3 regions of the Streptomyces sp. NPDC020747 genome follow, and region 2 is predicted to be linked to each of the others. Evidence: predicted binding sites of a transcription regulator. Region 2 holds the regulator's gene; each other region holds the start of a gene.
What was found. Region 2 encodes HrcA, which represses chaperone genes, less so after heat shock. Its sites were predicted from a motif close to TTNGCACTCNGNNNNNCNGAGTGCNAA; they were not measured.

Region 1: groL (chaperonin GroEL) is a predicted target of HrcA. The motif match lies at 2,444-2,470, and genes of this name have one in related genera.
Region 3: groES (co-chaperone GroES) is a predicted target of HrcA. The motif match lies at 1,857-1,883, and genes of this name have one in related genera.

Annotation. Positions count from the first base shown of each region.
Region 1 covers NZ_JBIRTJ010000006.1:232,840-237,660, forward strand. Annotated here, with positions in the region: gene ACH4YP_RS18505 (NADH:flavin oxidoreductase) at 1-370, opposite strand, end outside; gene groL (chaperonin GroEL) at 690-2,318, opposite strand; gene ACH4YP_RS18515 (cold-shock protein) at 2,654-2,860, opposite strand; gene ACH4YP_RS18520 (ubiquitin-like small modifier protein 1) at 3,316-3,591, opposite strand; gene thrC (threonine synthase) at 3,671-4,821, opposite strand, start outside.
Region 2 covers NZ_JBIRTJ010000007.1:326,235-331,055, reverse strand. Annotated here, with positions in the region: gene ACH4YP_RS20960 (DUF3097 domain-containing protein) at 1-777, opposite strand, end outside; gene ACH4YP_RS20955 (MBL fold metallo-hydrolase) at 900-1,793, opposite strand; gene hrcA (heat-inducible transcriptional repressor HrcA) at 2,041-3,057, shown strand; gene dnaJ (molecular chaperone DnaJ) at 3,058-4,194, shown strand; gene ACH4YP_RS20940 (nitronate monooxygenase) at 4,490-4,821, shown strand, end outside.
Region 3 covers NZ_JBIRTJ010000002.1:87,604-92,424, reverse strand. Annotated here, with positions in the region: gene groL (chaperonin GroEL) at 1-1,264, opposite strand, end outside; gene groES (co-chaperone GroES) at 1,404-1,712, opposite strand; gene ACH4YP_RS05530 (polysaccharide deacetylase family protein) at 2,009-2,782, opposite strand; gene ACH4YP_RS05525 (polysaccharide deacetylase family protein) at 2,779-3,684, opposite strand; gene ACH4YP_RS05520 (methyltransferase domain-containing protein) at 3,775-4,821, shown strand, end outside.

The DNA.
Region 1 (4,821 bases), on a different contig from region 2:
GCGGCTCGCCGGCCCTGCGCACGCTCCCGATGTGCCACAGCTGCGGCACGATCTTCCCGCCCGCCGCGTGCACGGCCTCGGCGACCCTCGCCCACCCGGCCAGCTGCTCCTCACCGTGGAAACGCGGGATGTCGTCGCGCTGCCCGGCCGAGTCATGGCCCACGTACGTGCCCTCGGTGACGATCAGGCCGACCCCGGCGGCGGCACGGCGCGCGTAGTACGACGCCACGTCCTCCCCCGGAACACCGCCCGGCGAGAACTGCCGGGTCATCGGCGCCATCGCGATCCGGTTCGGAACGGTCAGGCCGTTGAGGGAGACGGGCCGGGAAAGGATCTCGGCCGCACGGGAGGCGGAGGGGGCGACAGTCACGTAGGGGCTCCTCGTGGGGTGGAGTGGTCGAGCGGTCGGTCGGGCGGACGATCTGCGGATCCATGTGCGTGTGCGCGCATCCCCATTGGTATGTGCACACGCATGAACCACTCCACACGACAACCGCCCCGGCCCTCAGCGCATTCCGTCACCACGCCGCACGCCCCTGTGACCCCGGACACGCCCGAGGGCGGCACCCCTGGAATGGGATGCCGCCCTCGTTCGCGTAATGCGAAGTACCGCGCGATGCGGAGTACTGCGTACTGCGAAGTACTGCCTGCTGCGATGAACCGCCGAGCCTTTCTGCTTACGCAGGGGCTCAGAAGTCCATGTCACCGCCCGGCATGCCGCCACCGGCGCCGGCGCCGGCGCCGGCCTTCTCCGGCTTGTCGGCGATGACGGCCTCGGTGGTGAGGAACAGCGCGGCGATGGACGCGGCGTTCTGCAGGGCAGAGCGCGTGACCTTCGCCGGGTCGATGATGCCTTCGGCGATCATGTCGACGTACTCACCGGTCGCGGCGTTGAGGCCGTGGCCGACGGGAAGGTTGCGCACCTTCTCGACGATGACGCCACCCTCCAGGCCGCCGTTGACGGCGATCTGCTTGAGCGGGGCCTCCAGGGCGAGCTTCACGGCGTTGGCGCCGGTCGCCTCGTCACCATCGAGGTCCAGCTTCTCGAAGACCGAGGAGGCCTGGAGCAGGGCCACGCCACCACCGGCGACGATGCCCTCCTCGACGGCCGCCTTCGCGTTGCGAACGGCGTCCTCGATGCGGTGCTTGCGCTCCTTGAGCTCGACCTCGGTGGCGGCACCGGCCTTGATGACGGCCACGCCGCCGGCCAGCTTCGCCAGGCGCTCCTGGAGCTTCTCGCGGTCGTAGTCCGAGTCCGAGTTCTCGATCTCGGCACGGATCTGGTTGACGCGACCGGCAACCTGGTCCGCCGAACCCGAGCCGTCCACGATCGTCGTCTCGTCCTTGGTGATGACGATCTTGCGAGCGCGGCCGAGCAGCTCCAGGCCGGTGTTCTCCAGCTTGAGGCCGACCTCCTCGGAGATGACCTCGCCGCCCGTGAGGATGGCGATGTCGTTCAGCATCGCCTTGCGGCGGTCACCGAAGCCCGGAGCCTTGACGGCGACGGACTTGAAGGTGCCACGGATCTTGTTGACGACCAGGGTCGACAGGGCCTCGCCCTCGACGTCCTCGGCGATGATCAGCAGCGGCTTGCCCGACTGCATGACCTTCTCCAGGAGCGGGAGCAGGTCCTTGACGTTGGCGATCTTCGAGTTGGCGATCAGGATGTAGGGGTCGTCGAGGACGGCCTCCATACGCTCCATGTCGGTCGCGAAGTACGCCGAGATGTAGCCCTTGTCGAAGCGCATGCCCTCGGTGAGCTCGAGCTCCAGACCGAAGGTCTGGGACTCCTCGACCGTGATGACGCCTTCCTTGCCGACCTTGTCCATCGCCTCGGCGATGAGCTCGCCGATCTGGGTGTCGGCGGCGGAGATGGAGGCCGTCGAAGCGATCTGCTCCTTGGTCTCGACATCCTTGGCCTGCTCAAGGAGGGCACCGGAGACGGCCTCGACGGCCTTCTCGATACCGCGCTTGAGAGCCATCGGGTTGGCGCCGGCGGCGACGTTGCGAAGGCCCTCGCGGACCAGCGCCTGCGCCAGAACGGTCGCGGTGGTCGTACCGTCACCGGCGACGTCGTCCGTCTTCTTGGCGACTTCCTTGACCAGCTCAGCGCCGATCTTCTCGTACGGGTCCTCGAGCTCGATCTCCTTGGCGATGGAAACACCATCGTTGGTGATCGTGGGGGCGCCCCACTTCTTCTCGAGGACGACGTTGCGACCCTTGGGACCAAGGGTGACCTTGACGGCGTCGGCGAGCTGGTTCATCCCGCGCTCGAGACCGCGCCGTGCCTCCTCGTCGAACGCGATGATCTTGGCCATGTGAAGTGGTCCTCCCGGACTGGGGTGGAATCTCCAGGACCGCGCCCGCGCCCGCGACGGACGGCCTGCCGACCTCGTGGTTCCTTGCCCCACCCGGCCTGCGGGCCTCACCGACCCGGTCCTCGTTATCACTCTCACCTTCAGAGTGCTAACGCCAATGATTAGCACTCGACCCATGCGAGTGCAAGCGGCTCAGGATGATCCGCAGGTGGGAGCAGGTGGGAAGAGAGCGCGCGTACGGCGCGCACGGGGTGCGGGCGTGCCGAAGGGCCCGCACCCCGGGGGGTACGAGCCCTTCGGAAGAAGAACGTCGCTGCAGTAAGTCGGCGCGTGCTTCAGCCGGTCGCCAGTCGGACCATGTCCGCCTGCGGCCCCTTCTGGCCTTGCGAGATCTCAAAATCGACCCGCTGACCCTCTTCCAGGGTGCGGTAGCCGTCCATCTGAATCGCGCTGTAGTGGACGAAAACATCCGCACCACCGTCGACCGCGATGAAGCCGTACCCCTTCTCCGCGTTGAACCATTTGACGGTGCCCTGAGCCATGCCTAACTCCCCTATTACTGGCCCTTGCACAGACCCGCACTTCGCGGATCCGGGTCAGACCTCACCCCCCAACGGTTGGGGGTGTGCGCCGGAACGCGTCGACCGCGGCTGAATGTATCCGTCCAACTGCCGTCTGCAACAGGTCAATCCGACGAGAATTCCGGGCACGACTGATCGGGAATATGTGAAGAATTCACGAAGATTCAGGGCAAGTCGGGCCCCGTGAATGCCATAAAAGGCTCAAAAAGGCGGGGCACTTTGGCTACTTCTTGTCGGGCTTCGGGCGGGATCTCAATGCGCCCGGCGTGCGGATCGAAGCAGGTTCCCCAACTGTACCGCGCTCAACCATACAGAATTGCCCCTTCCGCTTCTCTCACGGAGGGGGCAATTCGATGAACTCTCGGTGACGGCAGTTACCGAAGGTAATGATCAGCCTCCGGCACGGCCCCCGACGGTCAGCCGCCGGCGACGGCGGGAATGATCGACACCCCGGCCCCGTCCGGCGTCGCCGTCTCCAGCCCCTGCTCGAAACGCACGTCGTCGTCGTTCACGTACACGTTGACGAACCGCCGCAGCTGCCCCTGGTCGTCCAGGACCCGGGCGGCGATACCGGTGTGGTTCTTCTCCAGATCGGAGATGACCTCACCAAGAGTCGCCCCCTCGGCAGCGACCTCGGCCTTGCCGCCCGTGTAGGTGCGCAGGATGGTGGGGATACGTACGTTGACGCTCATGGGGTTGGACCTCCGGTCGGGTGCGAAGCGCCCCGTCAGGGGCGCGGGGAAGTGCGCGGTCTTTTAGGAGCGCGGCGAACTAACCGAGACCGGCCTCACGGAAGGAATCCAGGTTCGGACGAATGGTCGCGGTCAGCCCCGTGTCGGAAGCAACCGCGTCCAAGGTCTTCAGACCATCACCGGTGTTGAGCACGACAGTGGTCAGACTCGGATCCAGCAGACCGTTCTCGATCAGCTTCTTCGCCACTCCCACCGTCACACCACCGGCGGTCTCCGCAAAGATTCCCTCGGTACGCGCCAGCAACTTGATCGCGTCGACCACCTGCTCGTCGTTCACGTCCTCCACGGCCCCGCCCGTCCGCCGGGCGATATCGAGAACGTAAGGACCGTCCGCCGGATTTCCGATCGCGAGCGACTTCGCGATCGTGTTCGGCTTCTGCGGCCGTACGACGTCGTGCCCGGCCTTGTACGCCACGGACACCGGCGAGCAGCCCTCGGCCTGCGCACCGAAGATCTTGTACGGCTTGTCCTCGACGAGCCCGAGCTTGATCAGCTCCTGCAGCCCCTTGTCGATCTTCGTGAGCTGCGACCCGGAGGCGATGGGCACGACGAGCTGGTCCGGCAGCTGCCAGCCGAGCTGCTCGCAGATCTCGTACGCGAGGGTCTTGGAGCCCTCCGCGTAGTACGGCCGCAGGTTGACGTTGACGAAGCCCCAGCCCTCGCCGGCCGGGTCGCCGATCAGCTCGGAGCAGAAGCGGTTCACGTCGTCGTAGTTGCCCTCGATGCCGACGAGCTCGCCGCCGTAGACCGCGGCCATGACGACCTTGCCCTGCTCCAGGTCGTGCGGGATGAACACGCAGGACCGGAAGCCGGCGCGCGCGGCGGCGGCGCCCACCGCGCCGGCGAGGTTGCCGGTGGAGGAGCAGGAGAGAGTGGTGAAGTTGAACGCGCGGGCCGCTTCGATGGCCTGGGCGACGACCCGGTCCTTGAAGGAGTGCGTCGGGTTCCCGGAGTCGTCCTTCACGAAGAGCTTGCCGGCGTCGACACCCAGCTCGCGCGCGAGGTTGTCGGCCTGGACGAGCTTGGTCCAGCCGGGGTTGATGTTGGGCTTGTCCGCCACGTCCGCGGGGACGGGCAGCAGCGGCGCGTACCGCCAGATGTTCGCGGGGCCCGCTTCGATCCGCTTGCGGAGCTCCTCGGCGTCGTACGCCGAGAAGTCGTACGCGATCT
Region 2 (4,821 bases):
CAGTTCCTCCACGCGGCCCAGCAGCTCCGGCTCCAGGTCTCGGTAGGAGTGGACCGAGCCGAGAATGCGCTGCCACGCGGCACCCGTGTTGTCGGGCCAGCCCAGGGCCCGGCACACCCCAGTCTTCCAGTCCTGCCCCCGCGGCACACGGGGCCAGTCGGGAATGCCGACGGAGGCCGGCTTCACGGCCTCCCAGACGTCGATGTACGGATGCCCCACGACAAGCGCGTACTCGCTCGTCACGGCCTCCGCGATCCGCGACTCCTTCGTGCCGGGCACGAGATGGTCGACCAGCACCCCCAGCCGCGCGTCCGCCCCGGGACCGAACTCGTCGACGATGGCGGGCAGATCGTCGATGCCCTCCAGGTACTCGACGACGACACCCTCGATCCGGAGGTCGTCACCCCAGACCCGCTCGACCAGTTCCGCGTCGTGCCGCCCCTCGACGTAGATGCGCCCCGCCCGGGCGACCCGTGCCCGGGCCCCGGGCACGGCAACCGAACCGGAAGCCGTACGACTTGGGCGTACGGGTGCGGACGACGGGCGCACCAGCGTCACCACGCGCCCCTCCAGCAGGAACCCCCGAGGCTCCAGCGGAAACACCCGGTGTTTGCCGAAGCGGTCCTCCAGCGTGACCGTCCCCGCCTCGCAGCGGATCACGGCACCGCAGAACCCGGTCCCGGGCTCCTCGACCACGAGCCCCGGCTCCGCCGCCACCTCGGGCACGGGCTTGGGCTTCTTCCACGGAGGGGTCAGGTCCGCTGAGTACTGGCGCATTCGGATGACGATAGATGACGACAGGAGAAGGTACCCGCCCGGCACACCGAGCCTCCCGCGACCTGCCGACAGGCGCCCGGGCCTCGCCGACGAGCCTCCTGCGAGACAGACCCACGAGCTCCCTACGACACGCCGAAACGCCGTGCCAGCGCGTCCCGTTGGGCCCGTACGAAGCCGGCGTCGACCGCCGCCCCGTGGCCGGGCACGTACACCGCGTCCTCGCCCCCGAGCTCCAGCAGCCGGTCCAGGGCCGCGGGCCAGCGGGCGGGGACGGCGTCGGGGCCCGCCTGGGGTTCGCCGGACTCCTCGACGAGGTCACCGCAGAAGACGATCCTCGGCGAGCCGGTCCCGGGACCGCTGGGGCGGCTGGGGCCACTGGGACCACCGGGGCTGCTGGGGCCCGCCGGGCCTCCGGGGCCTGCCGAGCCTGCCGGACCTGCCGGACCTGCCGGGCCTCCGAGGTCTCCCGGGCCTGCCGAACCTCCCCTGCCCCCGACGTCCCCCAGCTCGCCGTGGACCAGAACCGCCAGGTCGTGGGACGTGTGGCCGGGGCCCACGTTCGCCAGTAGGACCCGGACTCCGCCGCCCAGGTCGAGGGTCCTCTCGCCGGAGACGAGGTGCCGGGGGTGGACTAGCAGGTCCGCCGCGTCGGCCGCCTCGCTGGGGTCGGCGCCGTTGCGTACGGCGTCCGCCCGCAACTCGTCCCGTCCGTCGACGAGCACCCGCTCAAGACCCGCCGCTCCGAAGACCTCGGCCCCCGCGAACGCCGCCGCGCCGAAGACATGGTCGAAATGCGGGTGGGTGAGCGCGAGATGGGTGACCCGCCCGCCCCCGAGCAACCGCCGCGCCTCCGTACGCAGCCGCGCGCCCTCCCGGGGCCCCGACCCCGCGTCGATCATGAGCGCCGCACTCTCGCCCACCACGAGCCCCGCCGTGCAGTCCCACACCGGAAGCCGGCAGCGCCCCACACGCGGACCCAGTTCCTCCCACCCGGCCTCTTCCCAAGTCACCCTCATACGCCGACGCTAGCTCTACGCCCCGTGAAGTGCGCGGACAGCAGCGGGCGGCAGCGGACAGTAGTCGGGACAGAGCGGGACAGGCCCGTACACGTCGTCGTGACATCGCGGGGACGGCCTTGCCCGGGTCGTGCCCAGCGGCCGTACACTTGGCCCGGGGATGCTGGCACTCGCGCACGCTGAGTGCCAGGCAAGGCGATCGAGGATGATCGAAGACCGCGGGGAAGACCAGCTGGAGGTGTGCGCGATGCTCAGTGAACGCAGGCTCGAAGTGCTGCGCGCCATCGTCCAGGACTATGTGGGCACCGAGGAGCCGGTCGGTTCCAAGGCGCTCACGGAGCGCCACCGGCTGGGCGTCTCCCCGGCGACCGTCCGTAACGACATGGCCGTGCTGGAGGACGAGGGCTACATCGCCCAGCCGCACACCAGCGCCGGCCGTATCCCCACGGACAAGGGCTATCGCCTCTTCGTCGACAGACTCGCGGGCGTCAAGCCGATGACCGCGCCGGAGCGGCGGGCGATCCACAGCTTCCTCGACAACGCCGTCGACCTCGACGACGTCGTGGGGCGGACCGTCCGGCTCCTCGCGCAGCTCACCCGGCAGGTCGCCGTCGTGCAGTACCCGTCCCTGACGCGTTCGACCGTGCGTCATGTGGAGCTGCTGGCGCTGGCCCCGGCCCGAGTCATGCTCGTACTGATCACGGACACCGGCCGGGTCGAGCAGCGCATGGTGGACTGTCCGGCTCCCTTCGGGGAGGCCTCCGTGGCGGATCTGCGCGCGCGGCTCAACAGCCGGATCGCGGGCCGCCGTTTCGCGGACGTCCCGCAGCTGGTGCAGGATCTCCCCGACGCGTTCGAGTCGGACGACCGGGGTACGGTCGCGACGGTGCTCTCCACCCTCATGGAGACTCTCGTCGAGGAGACCGAGGAGCGGCTGATGATCGGCGGCACCGCCAATCTCACCCGCTTCGGACATGACTTTCCCCTCACCATCCGTCCGGTCCTGGAGGCACTTGAGGAGCAGGTCGTTCTCCTCAAACTCCTTGGTGAGGTCAATGATTCGGGCATGGCCGTACGGATCGGTCACGAGAACGCCCATGAGGGACTCAACTCCACGTCCGTCGTCTCGGTCGGCTACGGTTCGGGCGTCGAGGCAGTAGCAAAACTTGGCGTCGTCGGACCGACGCGCATGGATTACCCCGGAACGATGGGAGCGGTACGAGCGGTGGCACGGTACGTAGGACAGATCCTGGCGGAGTCGTAAGTGGCCACGGACTACTACGCCGTACTCGGCGTGCGCCGCGACGCGTCCCAGGACGAGATCAAGAAGGCATTCCGGCGGCTCGCACGCGAGCTGCATCCGGACGTCAATCCCGATCCGAAGACGCAAGAGCGCTTCAAGGAGATCAACGCCGCGTACGAGGTGTTGTCGGACCCGCAGAAGAAGCAGGTCTACGACCTCGGCGGTGACCCGCTGTCCCAGGCGGGCGGCCAGGGCGCGGGTGGCTTCGGCGCCGGCGGGTTCGGGAACTTCTCGGACATCATGGACGCCTTCTTCGGCACGGCGTCGCAGCGGGGCCCGCGGTCGCGCACGCGGCGCGGCCAGGACGCGATGATCCGGCTGGAGATCGACCTCGACGAGGCGGCCTTCGGCACGACGAAGGACATCCAGGTCGACACGGCCGTCGTGTGTACGACGTGCAGTGGCGAGGGCGCGGCGCCCGGCACCTCCGCGCAGACCTGTGACATGTGCCGCGGGCGCGGTGAGGTGTCCCAGGTCACCCGGTCCTTCCTGGGCCAGGTCATGACGTCCCGGCCGTGTCCGCAGTGCCAGGGGTTCGGGACGGTCGTTCCGACGCCGTGCCCCGAGTGCGCCGGTGACGGGCGGGTCCGCTCGCGGCGGACCCTGACCGTGAAGATTCCCGCCGGTGTCGACAACGGCACGCGGATCCAGCTCGCGGGCGAGGGTGAGGTCGGGCCCGGCGGCGGTCCCGCCGGTGACCTCTACGTCGAGATCCACGAGGTCGCGCACTCCACCTTCCAGCGGCGCGGTGACGACCTGCACTGCACGGTCACCATTCCGATGACCGCGGCGGCTCTCGGGACGAAGGTTCCGCTGGAGACGCTCGACGGGATGGAAGAGATCGACATCCGTCCGGGGACCCAGTCCGGGCAGTCGGTTCCGTTGCACGGGCGCGGGATCACGCACCTTCGCGGTGGCGGGCGCGGGGATCTCATCGTGCATGTCGAGGTCATGACGCCGAGCAAGCTTGATCCCGAGCAGGAGAGGGTGCTGCGGGAGTTGGCGCAGCTTCGGGGGGAGGAGCGGCCCACGGGTCAGTTTCAACCCGGGCAGCAGGGGCTGTTCTCCAGGCTGAAGGACGCGTTCAACGGTCGCTGAGGGGTTGTGCGGGGGGTTTGTTTCGCCCCCGCCGCCCCTTCCCGTCCCGTCTCGGGGGCCAGCCCCCGAACCCCCGCTCCTCAAACGCCGGAGGGGCTGAAGACTTCGCGGCCCGGGCCGACACCTTCAGCCCGTCGTGGGGGTCCCCCCGCTCGAGCGAAGCCGAGAGTGGGGGAGTTTGAGGACGAGGCCGTTCAGGCCGAAGGGGAAACCGCCCCGCGGCCTGATTCCCGTGGCTTATGCCCGAGGGAAGGCCGGATTCGGACTTGTACGGAGGACGTGACAACATGCCGTCATGTCCTCCGCGCTGACCGATCTCTTCCCACTCCCGATCGTGCAGGCCCCCATGGCGGGCGGCGTCTCCGTGCCGCAGCTCACAGCGGCCGTGTCCGAAGCCGGGGGGCTCGGTTTCCTCGCCGCCGGCTACAAAACGGCCGACGGCATGTACCAGGAGATCAAGCAGTTGCGGGGCACCACGAGCCGCCCGTTCGGCGTGAACCTGTTCATGCCGCAGCCCGAGTACGCCGACGCGGCCGCGGTCGAGGTCTACGCCCACCAACTCGCCGGCGAGGCCTCCTGGTACGAGACCGAACTGGGCGACCCCGACAGCGGACGCGACGACGGATA
Region 3 (4,821 bases), on a different contig from region 2:
CGTGGACGAGCGCGGAGCCACCACCGGAGACGATGCCCTCCTCGACCGCGGCGCGGGTCGCGGAGATGGCGTCCTCCAGACGGTGCTTCTTCTCCTTGAGCTCCACCTCGGTGGCGGCGCCGACCTTGATGACGCACACGCCGCCGGCCAGCTTCGCGAGGCGCTCCTGGAGCTTCTCGCGGTCCCAGTCGGAGTCGGTGTTCTCGATCTCGGCCTTGATCTGGTTGACACGGCCGGCCACGGCGCCGGTGTCGCCACCGCCGTCGACGATGACCGTGTCGTCCTTCGAGATGGTGACGCGGCGGGCGGTGCCCAGCACGTCGAGGCCGACCTGGTCGAGCTTGAGGCCGACCTCCTCGGCGATGACCTCGGCGCCGGTAAGCGCGGCCATGTCACCGAGCATCGCCTTGCGGCGGTCACCGAAGCCGGGGGCCTTCACGGCGACGGCGTTGAACGTGCCGCGGATCTTGTTCACGACCAGGGTCGACAGGGCCTCGCCCTCGACGTCCTCGGCGATGATCAGCAGCGGCTTGGAGGCGTTGGTCTGGATGACCTTCTCCAGCAGCGGCAGCATGTCCTGGATGGAGGAGATCTTGCCCTGGTGGATCAGGATGTACGGGTCGTCCAGGACGGCTTCCATGCGCTCCTGGTCCGTCACGAAGTACGGCGACAGGTAGCCCTTGTCGAAGGCCATGCCCTCGGTGAAGTCCAGCTCCAGACCGAAGGTGTTGGACTCCTCGACGGTGATGACACCGTCCTTGCCGACCTTGTCCATCGCCTCGGCGATGAGCTCGCCGACCTGGCTGTCCTGGGCGGACAGACCGGCGACGGCGGCGATGTCGGACTTCTCGTCGATCGGGCGCGCGGTCGCGAGGAGCTCCTCGGAGACCGCGGCGACGGCCGCGTCGATGCCCTTCTTCAGGAGGGCGGGGGACGCGCCGGCGGCGACGTTCTTCAGGCCCTCGCGGACGAGCGCCTGGGCCAGCACGGTGGCGGTGGTCGTACCGTCACCCGCGATGTCGTTGGTCTTGGTCGCCACCTCCTTCACCAGCTGGGCGCCGAGGTTCTCGTACGGGTCGTCGAGCTCGACCTCGCGGGCGATCGTGACACCGTCGTTGGTGATGGTGGGTGCGCCGAACTTCTTGTCGATGACGACGTTGCGGCCCTTGGGGCCGATCGTCACCTTGACCGTGTCGGCAAGCTTGTTGACGCCGCGCTCGAGGGCGCGACGGGCGTCCTCGTCGAACTTCAGGATCTTCGCCATGGGAGCGGTTCAGCCCTCTCGGAAAACGTGGGTGAAACGAACCGCGCCCCCGACGCCCGGCTTCATAAGGTCGCGGGGGCCAGGGGCGCAGTTCACTGCAATGCTGGTAATGCCGGGAATGCTGGTGGTGCCGGGTGAACTACTTCTCGACGATCGCGAGCACGTCGCGAGCCGAGAGGACGAGGTACTCCTCGCCGTTGTACTTCACCTCGGTGCCGCCGTACTTGCTGTACAGCACGACATCGCCGGTCTTGACGTCGAGCGGAAGACGCTCGCCGTTCTCGAAGCGGCCCGGGCCCACGGCCAGGACGACGCCCTCCTGGGGCTTCTCCTTGGCGGTGTCCGGGATGACCAGGCCAGAGGCCGTGGTCTGCTCGGCGTCGAGCGGCTGGACCACAATGCGGTCCTCGAGCGGCTTGATGGCAACCTTGGAGCTGGTGGTCGTCACGATCCGACCTCCCCCTTCGGAGATCTCACGGGGTTAACTGTCTGAGGTGGCGACCAGGTGGATCCGTCGTCGCGGGTGCCGGACCTGCCCGTCGCTATTGGCACTCTCCTGCGGTGAGTGCCAGGCCTGAGACTATGACTGCGATTAGCACTCGGTCAAGCGGAGTGCCAATTACCTCCGGCGGTCAGGGGGTGTTCGGCGCCCGGTGCCAGGGGTGAACGCCCCTGGGGGCTGCGCCCCCAGACCCCCCTTTCGGCCTGAACGGCCTCGTCCTCAAACGCCGGACGGGCTGAGGGCTACAGGTAATCCTCCAGCCGCGCCACCGTGAACCCCTCCCCCTGGATGCGCTTCAGCATGGTGGTCGTCGCGTCGGTGAGAGTCGTGCCGTTCTCGCCTTCCGGGCAGTGCAGGATGTCGCCCGGGGCGAGGTGGTCGGGGTCGCGCCAGAGGACGATGGCGGACAGTCCGCAGTCGGCGGCCGCGCGCAGGGTGTCGGTGTTGTAGTCGTCGTAGGGCGGGCGGAAGAGCCGGGGGCGGATGCCGAAGCGCTGCTTGAGCTTCTCCTGCTGGCCGCAGATCTCGGCGCGCTGGCCGGCGTACGGGAGTCCCGGCAGGTACGGGTGGTCGAGCGTGTGGTTCTGTACGGTCGCGCCGACCGCGCGGAGCCTGCCGAAGTGGGCGTACCCCGGCCCGACGACACTGTCCGTGAGGAACATCGTGACCGGCAGCCGCAGTTCACGGACCATGTCGACGAACTGCGGGTCCTTCTCGGCGCCGTCGTCGAAGGTCAGGAAGACGACCCGGTCGCGGGTGCGGACGCGGTCGACGACGGGCGGCAGGCCCGGTCCCGCGGTGCGGGCGGAGGGCCGCCGGTCGGGCGGCTTCGGCGCCGGGGCCAGCGGAGCGGTCAGACCCCAGCGGCGGTACGGGTCCTCGGTGGGGCCGTACGTGCGTACCTTCTGCGCGGCCTTCTTGCCCAGCCGCTCGATGGGGTCCACGGACTGGGCGCAGCCGGCCAGGCAGACCAGGCCCGCGAGCAGTGCCGCGGCGGCGGCCGGCCGCTTCCTCACAGGTAGTCCTCGATGCGTGCCACCGCGTACCCCTTGTCCGTGACCAGCTTCAGGAACCGTCGGACCATGTCCGGCATCGTGCCCTTCCAATGCTCCTTGCCGCGGAAGTGGCTGAGAACGATGTCGCCGGGGTGGAGGTCCCGGTCCAACTCGCGGTAGTCCCAGCGGTCGACGAAGACCTCCTCGTTCCACAGCGGGGCCGCCTTGATGCCGCAGGCCCTGGCCGCGCGCAGGGTGTCCTCGTTGTAGTTGCCGAAGGGCGGGCGGAAGAGGGCCGGGCGCTTGCCGTAGCGCTTCTCGATCACGTCCTGCATGCCGCAGATCTCGCTCTTCTGCCGTTCGTAGGAAAGGTTCGGCATATAGCGGTGGTTGAGGGTGTGGTTGTTCAGGACCACGCCCTTGTCCCGCATCTGCTTGAAGTAGCCGTAGTCATCTTTGACCAGGTAGTCGCTCAGGAAGGCCGTGTACGGGACCTTCAGCTCGCTCATCATCCGCAGGAACGCCGGGTCCTTCTCGGCGCCGTCGTCGATCGTGAGGAAGACGACCTTGTCCTTGGTGGGAATCGTGGTGAAGACGGGCGGCAGGCCCTCGTGGTCGTCCACCTCGAAGCCCTTGCGGGTGCTGATGTCGGGCTTCTTGCCGGGAGCGGGGGGTGCGGGCAGTGGGGGCTTGGCCAGCCCCCACTTCTTCGCCGCGGTGGCGCGGGCGCGCTGCTCCTGGCGCAGCTTGGTGGCGTACGTGTCCATGGCTCGGGCCGGTGGGGCCTTCAGGAGTTGCTGGCCTGGGGCGGGCTTGACAGTGGTGGGGGTTGCTTCAGCGCAGCCGGCCGCGAGGGCGGTGACGGTCAGTAGCGTGACTGCGGTGCGTGAGAGGTTTCTATAATTTTGTCGCACAAGTCGCATAGGTCCGGATACTCACAGGTCAGACCCCTCACCAGGCGTCGACACCGCCGTCCGGACCTTGCCGTCCACCGACTGGCCCACAATGGGTCGGTGAACGACCTCGATCCCCTCTCCTCATTCGCCGCCCTGCTCACCGACCGAGGGCGTGCCCTGCTCGACGAGGTGCGGGACACCGAACCCGCCCAGGAGCTGGCCGTCGCCACCCGGCTGCGGCGGGAGCATCCTGTCGGGCTCGTGTCGGCGGCGCTCGGGCAGGCGCGGTTGCGGCAGCGGGCCGTGGCGAAGTTCGGCGCGGCGGACGCGGGGCGGATGTACTTCACGCCGAACGGGGTGGAGCAGTCGACCCGGGCGAGCGTCGCCGCGTACCGGGCCCGGCGTTTCCAGGAGCTCGGCGTGCGGTCCGTGGCGGATCTGTGCTGCGGGATCGGCGGTGACGCGATCGCGCTCGCCCGGGCCGGGATCCGGGTGCTCGCCGTCGACCGGGACCCGCTGACGGCGGCCGTGGCGCGGGCGAACGCCGAGGCGCTCGGGCTCGGCGAGCTCTTCGAGGTGCGCGAGGCGGATGTCACGGAGGTCGAGACGGCCGCGTACGACGCCGTGTTCGTGGATCCGGCGCGGCGGGGCGGGCGTGGGCGCGTCTTCGATCCCGAGGCCTATTCGCCGCCGCTGTCGTGGGCCGTGCGGACCGCTCTCGAAGCGCCGCTCGCCGCGCTGAAGATCGCGCCCGGGATTCCGCACGAGACCGTCCCCGCCGAGGCCGGGGCCGAGTGGATCTCGGACTCCGGGGACGTGAAGGAGGCCGTGCTGTGGTTCGGCACGGGCGAGGCCGGGTCCGTACGCGCGACTCTGCTGCCCGGGCCGCGGACCCTCGTCGGCCGGGGGCTGCCCGATCCCCAAGTGCGGCCTCTGGGGCGGTACTTGTACGAGCCCGACGGAGCCGTCGTCCGGGCGCATCTGGTCGCGGAGGTCGCCGAGGAGCTGGACGGCGGCGGGCTGGTCGACGAGACCATCGCCTACGTCACCGCGGACTCGCTGAAGGCCACGCCCTACGCCACCGCTTACGAGATCACCGACCAACTCCCCTTCGGCGTGAAGAAGTTGAAGGCGCTGCTGCGGGAACGCGGGGTCGGTGTCCTC